Regions from separate parts of the Agrobacterium sp. DKPNP3 genome, predicted to be linked through region 1. Evidence: predicted binding sites of a transcription regulator. Region 1 holds the regulator's gene; the other holds the start of a gene.

Region 1 (5,944 bases):
GCCATGATATCGGGCGCGACGCCGGTGTGCTCATAGGCGAAAAGCTTACCCGTACGTCCGACGCCGGTCTGAACCTCATCGAAGATCAGCAGCATGCCATGCTCGTCACAGAGCGAGCGCAGCAGTTGCAGGAATTCCTTCGCCGGCGCGCGGATGCCGCCCTCGCCCTGAATGGGCTCGATCAGCAGCGCTGCTGTTTCGGCCGTGATGGCGGCCTTCAGCGCATCGACGTCACCGAAGGGAACCTGATCGAAACCTTCGACCTTGGGACCGAAACCTTCGAGATATTTCTGTTGGCCACCGGCAGCGATCGTCGCCAGCGTCCGGCCATGGAAGGCGCCTTCAAAGGTAATGATGCGAAACTTCTCAGGATGGCCCTTGGAATAATGGTAACGGCGTGCGGTCTTGATCGCACATTCCAGCGCTTCCGCGCCGGAATTGGTGAAGAAAACCTTGTCGGCGAAGGTTGCTTCCGTCAGACGCTTGGCAAGCTTTTCCTGGCCCGGCACTTCATAGAGGTTGGAGACGTGCCAGACCTTTTCGGCCTGCGTCTTGATCGCCTCCACAAGGTGCGGATGGGCATGGCCCAGCGAATTCACAGCCACGCCAGCCGCAAAATCGAGATATCGCTCGCCGCTTTCCGTGTACAGCCAGACGCCCTCGCCTCGCTCAAAACGCAGGGGGGCTCTTGCAAATGTATCGAACAATGGCGCGGCGGCTTCGGCCATGGCTGTATCACTCCTTGCGCAAATGCGCTGTAAGACGGTTGTCAATAGGCTCTTAGGGTTATCCCTTGCCTGAAAATCAAAAATGCCGCCTCGCGGCGGCAGGGGCACTATTGTCACTTCGCTTGCCGATGTCAACAAAAGTCCGTATTCCCTAGGGTTCTCAAGCCCTAGTAGGTGGCTGGGCGCCAGACCCAAGGTGTTGCCTTTCTGACTCAACCCGCCAGCAAGTTGGGGAAAACCGCAAAATCGATTCGAGATGATTCCCGCGACTCTTGCCACGGAGTCTGCGTGGCACTAGGTTAATCGCTAATTACTAGACTGCAATGCGGCGGAACTAGTCACCAAAAATCAGGCAGAAACCACACTCGCGGCACTCCCGCGAGACGGAGAGGGATTCTGCCAAAAATACACGCGAAAAGCGGAGAAGCGGCATGAACTGGACAGACGAACGGGTCGAAAAGCTCAAGAAATTGTGGTCCGAGGGACTTAGCGCCAGCCAGATAGCAGCGCAGCTGGGCGGTGTTAGCCGCAACGCCGTCATCGGCAAGGTCCACCGTCTCAACCTGCCGGGTCGCGTCAAGGCTGGCGGTCCTGTCACTTCGGCGCGCACAGCGCCCAAGCGGACTGCTGCCCCTGCCCCTCGCGCGGCGAATTTTGCTGGCCGCGTCAACGCTGCACCGGCCCGGATCCTGACGCGTTCCAACGCCGCGACCGCCCTTCAGGAAGAGGTCGGCATCGAGACCGCGGAAGTTCTCGATTACGTTCCTTCCAGAAACGTCGTCACGCCAATCTCCCGTCGTCTGACGCTGACGGAACTGACCGAGCGCACCTGCAAATGGCCGGTCGGCGACCCCTTGAAAGACGATTTCCATTTCTGCGGCTGTGAAGCGCTGGAATCTTCGCCCTATTGCAAGTTCCATGCGAAACTCGCCTATCAGCCGGTAAGCGAGCGCCGTAAGGCTTGAGTGTTGCGGCACGCATTCGACACTCAAAAACTACGGGCCTTCGGGCCCGTTTTTTTGTGACAAAACCAGAGCGGATCGGGATCAACCACAACAAAAGACCCGACACCAATCCGGTTTCGGGCCTTTTGTTTTTCGCGGAAAATTACTTTGATGGAACGCGCCAGTCGGATGGCATCCGCTCAGGCTTCCATGGAATAGCCGGCGCCGCGCACCGTGCGGATGACATCCTGCATGTGCGAAAAATTAAGCGCCTTACGCAGGCGTCCGACATGCACGTCGACGGTACGCTCATCGACGTAGATATCATGGCCCCAGACACCATCGAGCAATTGCGAACGGGAGAACACCCTGCCCGGAGAGGTCATCAGGAATTCCAGAAGGCGAAACTCCGTCGGACCGAGACGCACTTCACGGCTTTTGCGGTGAACGCGATGCGTCTCGCGATCCAGTTCGATATCCCCGCATTTCAGCACCGAAGACAGAACCTCGGGGCGGGCCCGGCGGAGCATGGCCTTGACGCGGGCCATGAGTTCCGGCGTGGAGAACGGCTTGACGACATAATCGTCCGCACCCGTTGCGAGGCCACGAACACGTTCGCTTTCCTCGCCGCGAGCCGTCAGCATGATGATGGGCAGGCGTTCCGTTTCCGGCCGCATTCTGAGCCGACGGCAAAGCTCGATACCGGATACACCAGGCAGCATCCAGTCTAGAATGAGAAGATCGGGGGTACGTTCCTGAAGCCTGATTTCCGCCTCGTCACCACGGGGTATCGTGTCGACATCGTATCCCTCAGCCTCGAGATTGTAACGAAGAAGGACGCTGAGCGCTTCCTCATCTTCCACAACTGCAATCTTGGGCACCATATGCTGAACTCCGCAAGGCTTTGCCTGTCTCTTACTCGGTCACCGAACCGAGCGTGTTGGAACTGTCGTCCTTCGGACGCTCGCCCTCCGGCTGGCTGCCGGTGGTCATGTAATAGATTGTCTCGGCGATATTGGTGGCATGGTCGCCGATGCGCTCGATGTTCTTGGCGCAGAACAGAAGATGCGTGCAGGTCGTGATATTGCGCGGGTCCTCCATCATGTAGGTCAGAAGCTCGCGGAAGAGCGAGGTGTACATGGCATCGATTTCCTCGTCGCGCTCGCGGATGGCATTGGCCTTCTCGGCGGAGCGGGTCGAATAGACGTCGAGGACTTCCTTGAGCTGCACCAGCGCCAGTTCCGACAGGTGTTCGAGACCACGGGCAAGCTTGCGCGGCACGCCGGTGCCGGCAACCGCAATCACGCGCTTGGCCGTGTTCTTGCCAAGATCGCCCACACGCTCGAGATCGGCTGCAATACGCAGCGTGCCGATGATTTCACGAAGGTCTGCCGCCATCGGCTGGCGCTTGGCGATGGTGACGATTGCCTTGTCGCCGATCTCACGCTCGGCGTGATCGAGGATGGTGTCGTCAGAAATGACTTTCTGCGCCAGCGCGGCATCCGAGTTCACGAGCGCCCGCACGGCGTCGGCACACATCTGTTCGGCAAGGCCACCCATTTCCGAAATACGGCGTGTGAGGAATTTCAACTCCTCATCATAGGCGGACATGATATGCGAATGGGTCGTTGTCTGGTTCACGGTCTAGTCCTCCGGCTTGGCCTGCAGGCCGTGCCCGGAGCGGGACACGGCAGCGGCACCAGTCTTGTTCGGTTTCTTTGAAGCGCCGGCCTGTATCAGCCGAAGCGGCCCATGATGTAATCCTGCGTGCGCTGATCATCCGGATTGGTGAACATCTTGTCGGTTTCGTTTTCCTCAACAAGATGACCAAGGTGGAACATGGCGGTGCGCTGGGAAACACGCGCCGCCTGCTGCATGGAGTGCGTGACAATGACGATGGTGTAGTTTGTCCGCAGCTCGTGGATCAGTTCCTCGACCTTCGCGGTGGCAATCGGGTCCAGCGCCGAGCAGGGCTCGTCCATCAGGATCACTTCCGGGCTGACGGCGATCGCACGGGCGATGCAAAGGCGCTGCTGCTGGCCGCCGGAAAGGCCCGTGCCGGACTCATGCAGACGGTCCTTCACCTCGTTCCATAGACCGGCTCGCTGGAGGCTCTGCTCAACGATCTGGTCCATATCCGCCTTGTTGCGGGCGAGCCCGTGGATCCGCGGGCCGTAGGAGATGTTTTCGTAGATCGACTTCGGGAAGGGGTTCGGCTTCTGGAACACCATACCGACGCGGGCGCGCAGTTCCACCACATCGATCGCCTGGTCGTAGATATCGTCGGTATCAAGCGTGATCTTGCCGGTGACGCGGCAGCCGTCGATCGTGTCATTCATACGGTTCAGGGTGCGCAGGAACGTGGATTTGCCGCAGCCCGAGGGGCCGATCAGCGCGGTCACGGTGTTCTCCCGGACGTTGAGGTTCACGTCGTAAAGCGCACGCTTTTCGCCGTAATAAACCGATACGTCCTTACCGATCATCTTGTATGAGACTTCATTCATTTTCTTGTCCAGCGCCTTTTCAACTGCTGCTTCCGACAACATGTTCATTGCTCAATCTCCCTTTACCAGCGCCGTTCGAAGCGGCGACGCAACAGGATTGCGCCCACATTCATGACGATGAGGAACAAAAGCAGGATGATGATAGCGCCGGATGTCCGTTCGACAAAGGCGCGCTCTGCCTCATTCGCCCACATGTAAATCTGCACCGGCAGGGCCGTGGACGGATCCATCGGCGTTGTCGGATAGTTCGCGACGAATGCCACCATGCCGATGAGGAGCAGCGGCGCCGTTTCGCCCAGCGCATGCGCAAGGCCGATGATCGTGCCGGTCAGGATGCCGGGCATGGCAAGCGGCAGCACGTGGTGGAAGATCGTCTGCATCTTGGAGGCACCGAGACCGAGCGCCGCGGCACGGATCGAGGGCGGCACGGCTTTCAGGGCGGCGCGGGTCGCGATGATAATGGTCGGCAGCGTCATCAGGGTGAGCACAAGCCCGCCGACCAGCGAAGCCGAGCGCGGAAAGCCCATGAAGTTGATGAAGACGGAGAGACCAAGCAGACCGTAAACAATGGAGGGCACAGCCGCGAGATTGTTGATGTTTACCTCGATGAGGTCGGTCAGACGGTTCTTCGGGGCGAACTCTTCGAGATAGATCGAGGCGGCGACGCCGATCGGCAGCGACAGCACCAGCACGATCATCATCATGTAGAAGGAACCGATCAGCGCCACGCCGACACCTGCTGCTTCCGGACGGCTCGAATTGCCGTTGACGAAAATGCCGGTGTTGAAGTGTTTGGCAAGCTGGCCGCTTTCGGCGAGCTGGTTCATCCACCCGAGTTGCTGGTTGGAGATACGCCTGTTAGCTTCATCGGCACTCATATCGACCTGGCCCTTGAAGGCGCTATCGACATCGCCCGACGCCAGAAGCGTGACGGTGCGCGTGGTGCCGATGACGGCGGGATCGGCGACGACGATGTCGCGCAACTGCGTGCGTACGCTGTCGGAGATCAGGAGGTTGACGGCGCGAAGACCGGCCTTGTCGGTCGGCGCGACGCCGAGAACCTTGGCGACCGCATCGCGAGCGATGATGGGATAATTGGCCGTCATCAGCTTCGCCGGATTGGTGGCACGCTCATTCTTCGGGTCGATGATCTTTTCCGAAAACTCGACCGGAACGGTAATCATCGTCTGCTGGAACGCGGTGTAGCCCTTGGAGACCACCGAGAAAAGCAGCAGGAAGAGAAAGATGAGGCCGAAGGAAATCGCAGCCATGCCGTAGGCGCGGAAACGGCGTTCGGCGGCATAACGGCGCTTGATCCCGATATCGCGACGCGTGGCTCTGGTGACTGCGGGGGCGCCTCTTGCGGGAGAAACGATGTCGGTCATTCATATTGCTCCCGGTATTTGCGCACGATGTAAAGCGCGTAGATATTCAGGCAAAGCGTGATGGCAAAAAGCGTGATGCCGAGCGCGAAAGCGACCAGCGTCTGCGGCGAGGTGAATTCGAGGTCGCCGGTGAGCTGGCTGACGATCTTGACGGTGACGGTGGTCATCGGCTCGAAGGGGTTGAGCTGAAGACGGGCTGCCACGCCGGCAGCAAGAACCACGATCATGGTCTCGCCGATGGCGCGCGACGCCGTCATCAGCACGGCCCCGACGATGCCTGGAAGAGCGGCGGGAACGATGACCCTCTTGATGGTCTCGGAGCGCGTGGCGCCAAGGCCGAGCGAACCGTCGCGCAGCGAACGTGGAACGGCAGTGATGATATC
Region 2 (5,944 bases), on a different contig from region 1:
TCGCCGGGCTCTGAGGAACCGCTCAGCATCGTTTGCGTCCGCGTCAAGGGCCAACATCTCACAACAACTCCGGCTCGCCGGGAAACAGGAGAAAGTCCATGTTGAAGAAATTGCTTCTCTCGGCAGTCGCCCTTGGCGTTCTGGCCGGTTCCGCCATGGCTCAGGACATCAAGGTTCTGCGCATCGGTCTCGACGGTTCCGAAAACGAGGCAGACCAGATCCGCAACGCCAAGTGCGTCGCCGATGGCCTCAAGGCTGCAACGGGCGTTTCCGAAGTGCAGGTATTCCCGTCGCCGGATTATAACGGCGTTATCCAGGGTCTTCTCGGCGGTACCATCGACATCGCCTCCATGGGCGCGTCGTCCTATGCCAAGATCGCCATCGCTGACCCCAAGGCCGTCGATCCGATCCTGACCTATACGGGCTCTGACGGCTCCAGCGGCTATTACACCATCATGGTTGCCCGCAAGGACAGCGGCATTAAAACCCTGGCGGATGCCAAGGGCAAGAAGATCGGCTTTGCCGACCCCGACTCCACATCTGGCTTCCTTATTCCAAACGTCGCCATCCCTAAGGAAACCGGCACGCCGATCAAGGAATACTTCTCCGAAACCGGCTTTGGTGGCGGCCACGAGAACCTCGTTCTCGCCGTTCTAGACAAGAAGTTCGATGTCGGAACCACCTTTGGTTCGGGCGTTGGTAAGTGGGAAGACGGCTATTCCGGTGGCAACCTTCACCAGATGGTCAAGAAGGGCAACCTCGACATGGACGATATCGTTGAAGTCTGGAAGTCACCGCTGATCCCGAACGGCCCGCTGCTCGTTGCCAACAAGATCGGCGACAGCATGAAGCAGAAGGTCGAGGACTTCTTCATGGAGCTGCCGAAAAAGGACCTCGCCTGCTTCCAGGGTTTCACCCAAGGCAAAAACACCGCCTACATCAAGGTCGACCCGTCCTTCTACCAGACGATCATCGACGCCCGTAAGTCCGTTATCGGCGGCTGATCCTCAGATCATATCAGGAAGCGGCGATGCCTGACGGCATCGCCGCTTTTGCCAGTAAAGGAAGAACGGCATGGCGACCACACTGCACCAGGGCACCCTCTCGCCCGAGGGATTGAGCGCATCGTCCAAAACGGTCATGCGTCACTATCAGCAGCAGCTCAAGACGCGGCGAATCTACACCGTCATCTCGCTGGTGATCTTTCTCGCCATCCTTGCCGCCTCCCTGAATTTTGCCAATGCGGCCAATTCAGGCAAGTTTTTCGAGCGCCTGCCCTATTTCTTCGATTTCATGAAGACCTTCGTGCCTGATAGTCCGCTGGAAGTCTTCCGGGCGATGTTCGACCTGCCGTCGCCTTATGCGGATGGTTCGCTGAAATACAATTATGTCGCCGATCGCGTTTACATCGCCGATGGTTTCTACATCCCGCATTTCATCTACCAGCTGATCATCACGCTCAATATCGCGCTGGTTTCGACGATCATTGGCACCGGCTTTGCCTTCGTGCTCTGTTTCTTCGCCTCCACCAATCTCATCGGCGCCGGCCTCGTGCGCTGGGTGGTGCGCCGGATTATGGAAGTGTTGCGGGCCTTTCCTGAAATTGTGGTCGCCGGACTATTGACCGCCATCCTGTCGATCGGCCCGATCGCGGCGATCATCGCAATTTCGGTCCACACGATCGGTGCTCTCGGAAAGCTCTTTTTCGAAGTTGTTGAGAATGCCGACATGAAGCCGGATGAAGGCCTGCGCGCCGCTGGCGCCAACTGGCTCGAACGCGTGCGTTTTGCCATTGTGCCTCAGGTTCTTCCGAATTTCGTTTCCTATGCCCTCCTGCGCGCCGAGATCAACGTGCGTGCCTCCACCATCATCGGCGCGGTGGGCGGCGGCGGTATCGGGGAGGTCTTCCGCCTGTCGATCGGCAACGATCATGCGGCAAAGACCTATGCCATCATCATTCTACTGTTGATTACCATCATCGCCGTCGACCAGTTCTCCAGCTGGCTGCGCCGCCGGCTGATCGGCCAACAATCCTTTGAATTCGGACGGGGAGCGGCCTGATGTCGTCGAGCTTCATTCTCAACACTGCCGAGCGCGAGAGGCTGACGGCTGCCCATCCTGCGGTATTCAACCGCAGCGTCATGCAGCGATATGGTCTGCTTGTCGGCCTTCTTGCCGTGACCGCCTATCTTATCGGCTGCTTTTTCTTTTTCAACGTTGGCCCGGCCTTCATGCAGGGGCGGTGGGATCGGGCTTCCAGCTATATTCAGGACTGGTATTCCTGGCGTGCCCAACCGCGCCTTCGTTTCGAAGACGGGAAGGTGGAGCCGCAATGGTCGAGCCGCGGGCAATACCCGGCCGATGCCAGGATCGACTGGCTGCAGCCGCTGCCGAATGGTGGATATAGCGTTGTTTATGCGGGCTCGGACAATCGCCTCGACGTGACGCCGACGCAGGTGGATGTGTATGTCGATGGCATCGGCTATCCCATCGTCATCAATGGGGAGCAGGCCCTCGCACCCCAAAACGCACCGGATGAAATCCAGCAGGATGGCAACAAGGTGCTCGTGCATTACGGCTTCGCAGGTCAGGCCGAGATCCGCACGAGCCAGGTCTATGTACAGCGCCGCTTCCTCGGCTGGGCGAATTTCTTCTTCGACACGCATTCCGAATTCTGGGGCAAGAGCTACGCTCAACTGGCGGCTCTCGCCCTATGGGGAGAAAGGCTCGATCCGGCCCGCTCCAATATTGGCCACATGGTGGATGATTTCCTTGATAACGGCGTCTGGCAACATGCCGACATCCTGTCCAAGCTGATGCAGACACTGGTCATGGCGTTTGTCGGCACATTGTTCGGCACGCTCGTCGCCCTGCCGCTCGCCTTCATTGCCGCCCGCAACATCACCGCCAACAAGGCGGCAAACTGGGGCATGAAGCGCCTGTTCGACTTCCTGCGATCCATCGACATGCTGATCTGGGCGCTGTTCTTCACCCGCAGTTTCGGTCCCGGACCGATCCCCGGCATTGCCGCGATCTTCTTCACCGACACCGGGGCGCTTGGCAAGGTTTATGCCGAAGCGCTGGAGAACGTGGACGACAAGCAGCGTGAGGGCGTCAAGTCGGTCGGCGCATCGCCGATGGCTGTCAATCGTTTCGGCGTGTTGCCGCAGGTTCTCCCGGTCTTCATTTCGCAGTCGCTCTATTTCTGGGAAAGCAACACCCGCTCCGCCACCATCATCGGCGCAGTGGGTGCGGGCGGCATCGGCCTCAAACTGCTGGAAGCAATGGGCACCAATGCCGACTGGGACAAGGTCGCCTATATGGTCCTGCTCATCCTCTTTGTGGTCTTCCTGTTCGACCACATCTCCAATTCGCTGCGCTCGCGCCTGATCGGCAAGGCACAGCATTAGACTTTGTAGACGAAATGACGACGGTTACGGTTGTCATTACTCCGCCGCCTCGCCTGATTTCATCATCAGTTCTACCCCGGCTTGTCCCGATAGATCACCCATGTTTCTGGAAGCTTTCTAGCATTCGAGGACTTTTTTCTTGCGGCATCATCATTCTGTCACGGAAAGCGATTACCTCGCACTCCTGACCTTGCGGGAAGCGGGCGAGTCACGCCAAATAGCTTTTCATCCCTGGTTCCCCATGACACTGAAGAGTGCTTGCCGTGCGCTATGCCATCTATTTTTCCCCGGCTAAAGATCATCCGCTGACTGAGAGAGCATCGCGCTGGCTGGGCCGCAATGCATTTTCCGGCACGTTGTATAACGACCACGCCGATTATGCCGGGATGACTGAGGAACCGCGTCGTTACGGCTTCCACGCAACGCTGAAGGCGCCTTTCGAGCTTGCGGAAAAATACAGCGAAGCGGAGTTGGTGGCGGCTCTGACAGAGTTCACTTCCGAGAAGCAGGTTTTCGACATTCCGCGTATTGTCATCGATGCACTTGGACCATTCTTCGCTCTGGTGCCGGATCGCATTTACCAGCCGCTGCAGGACTTTGCCGCGGAGATCGTGGATCATTTCGACCGCTTCCGTGCGCCCCTGTCCGAAACCGATATTGCCCGCCGCCGGCCGCAGATGCTGACCGAAAGCCAGCGGCAAAATCTGTCGCTTTGGGGTTATCCGCATGTGATGGATGACTTTCGTTTCCACATGACGCTGACCGGACGCATCGACGAGGCCGAGCAGCCTGCCGTGCGCAACATGCTTTCTGCGCAGTTTTCCGAATTTGTCGACAAGCCGCTCACCCTTTCCGGCCTTGCCCTTTTCATTGAAGAGGAGCGCGGCGCACCATTTACCGTTCACAGCTGGCATCCGTTTGCTGAGCCACCCAAGAAAGATGCGATCCCATGACCGAGCACGCCCTTTCCAATGCCCGTATCGTTCTGGAAGACGATATTATTCTGGGCTCCGTTCTGATCCGTGACGGCAAGATTGCCGACATCAGCGAAGGCGCTTCGAAATCAGGAGAAGACCTTGAAGGAGACTTTCTGATCCCCGGTCTGGTTGAACTGCATACCGACCATCTGGAACAGCATTATTCGCCGCGTCCCGGCGTGACCTGGGACAAGATCGCCGCTATTCAGGCTCATGACGCCCAGGTCGCCGCCTCCGGCATCACCACGGTTTTCGATTGCCTGCGCCTTGGCTCGGATGAGGATGGCGGTTTCAAAAAGGGTGAAATGCGGGAGATGGCTGACGCCATCGAGGCGGCGGCGGACCAGAATCGCCTGCGCTCCGACCACCTTCTGCATCTGCGCTGTGAGGTGGCGTCCGCCGATGTGCTGGAACATTTTGAGGACTTCGAGACCGATCCGCGCGTGCGGCTGATTTCGATGATGGACCACTCACCGGGCCAGCGCCAATTTCAGTCCATGGATCAATACATCTTCTATTATCAGAAGAAGCGCGGTTTGAGCGATGAGGCGTTTGCCGAATTTGTGCAGCGCCGGCAGGCAGCCTCGGCCGAATATTCCGCCAAGCATCGTGATTATCTGGCCGCCCGCTGCGCTGAGCGTGGCATTACCGTTGCGAGCCACGATGACGCCACCGAGGCGCACGTCGGCGAGGCGATCGGCCATGGGGTGAAGCTGGCGGAGTTCCCGACCAGCGTCGAAGCGGCCAAGGCATCGCACAGCGCGGGCATGAGCGTGCTTATGGGTGCACCCAATATCGTTCGCGGCAAGTCGCATTCCGGCAATATCGCCGCCCGTGACCTCGCCGAAATCGGGGTGCTGGATGTGTTGTCATCCGACTATGTGCCTTTCAGCCTGCTGTTCGCACCCTTCCTGCTTGCCGGTCAGGTGGAGGGAATCAGCCTGCCGGAGGCGCTGCGTATGGTCACGGCCACGCCGGCGCGCACGGTCGGTCTTCTTGACCGCGGTCGCATCGCGCCGGGATTGCGGGCCGATCTGGTGCGAGTGCACCGCGAAGAGGGCGTTCCGGTCGCCCGTTCCGTCTGGCGTCAGGGCAAGCGCGTGGCATGAGCATTGATGGGGATGATAGCCGGCCCGCGCAATCGCCCGGCACGATGGTCGTTGTTGTCGGCCCGAGCGGCGTCGGCAAGGATACGCTGATGGACTATGCCTCGGTCCAGCTTGCCGGCCGACCCGGCTTCCATTTTACCCGACGCGTCATAACCCGCAGCTGCGATGCGGGTGGTGAAAACCACGACGCCGTTTCCATGCAGGAGTTCAACCGTCTGGAAGACGCGGGTGCCTTTGCCGTTTTCTGGGAAGCACACGGGCTTAAATACGGCATTCCTTCTACCGTCCACCGTCATCTTGAGGCGGGCGACGTGGTGATCGCCAATGGTTCACGGTCTGCCCTGCCCCATTTCGGCACCGCGTTTGTCCGTCTTAAAGTCCTAAACATCGTTGCGCGGCCCGATGTGCTGGCGATGCGACTGGAGCAACGCGGGCGCGAGAGCCGGGA

What was found. The regulator PhoB, encoded in region 1, activates phosphate uptake and scavenging genes when phosphate is short. The targets are predictions, from matches to a motif close to TGTCATNNANCTGTCAT.
Region 2: ACUTJJ_RS17380 (DUF1045 domain-containing protein) is a predicted target of PhoB. The motif match lies at 3,556-3,572, and genes of this name have one in related genera.

Annotation. Positions count from the first base shown of each region.
Region 1 is NZ_JBQYSN010000006.1:34,151-40,094, reverse strand. Features, by position in the region: gene ACUTJJ_RS03115 (aspartate aminotransferase family protein) at 1-728, opposite strand, end outside; gene ACUTJJ_RS03110 (GcrA family cell cycle regulator) at 1,160-1,693, shown strand; gene phoB (phosphate regulon transcriptional regulator PhoB) at 1,873-2,556, opposite strand; gene phoU (phosphate signaling complex protein PhoU) at 2,588-3,283, opposite strand; gene pstB (phosphate ABC transporter ATP-binding protein PstB) at 3,409-4,224, opposite strand; gene pstA (phosphate ABC transporter permease PstA) at 4,239-5,561, opposite strand; gene pstC (phosphate ABC transporter permease subunit PstC) at 5,558-5,944, opposite strand, start outside.
Region 2 is NZ_JBQYSN010000066.1:13,933-19,876, reverse strand. Features, by position in the region: gene phnC (phosphonate ABC transporter ATP-binding protein) at 1-14, shown strand, start outside; gene phnD (phosphonate ABC transporter substrate-binding protein) at 99-1,004, shown strand; gene phnE (phosphonate ABC transporter, permease protein PhnE) at 1,075-2,061, shown strand; gene phnE (phosphonate ABC transporter, permease protein PhnE) at 2,061-3,410, shown strand; gene ACUTJJ_RS17380 (DUF1045 domain-containing protein) at 3,665-4,363, shown strand; gene ACUTJJ_RS17375 (alpha-D-ribose 1-methylphosphonate 5-triphosphate diphosphatase) at 4,360-5,496, shown strand; gene phnN (phosphonate metabolism protein/1,5-bisphosphokinase (PRPP-forming) PhnN) at 5,493-5,944, shown strand, end outside.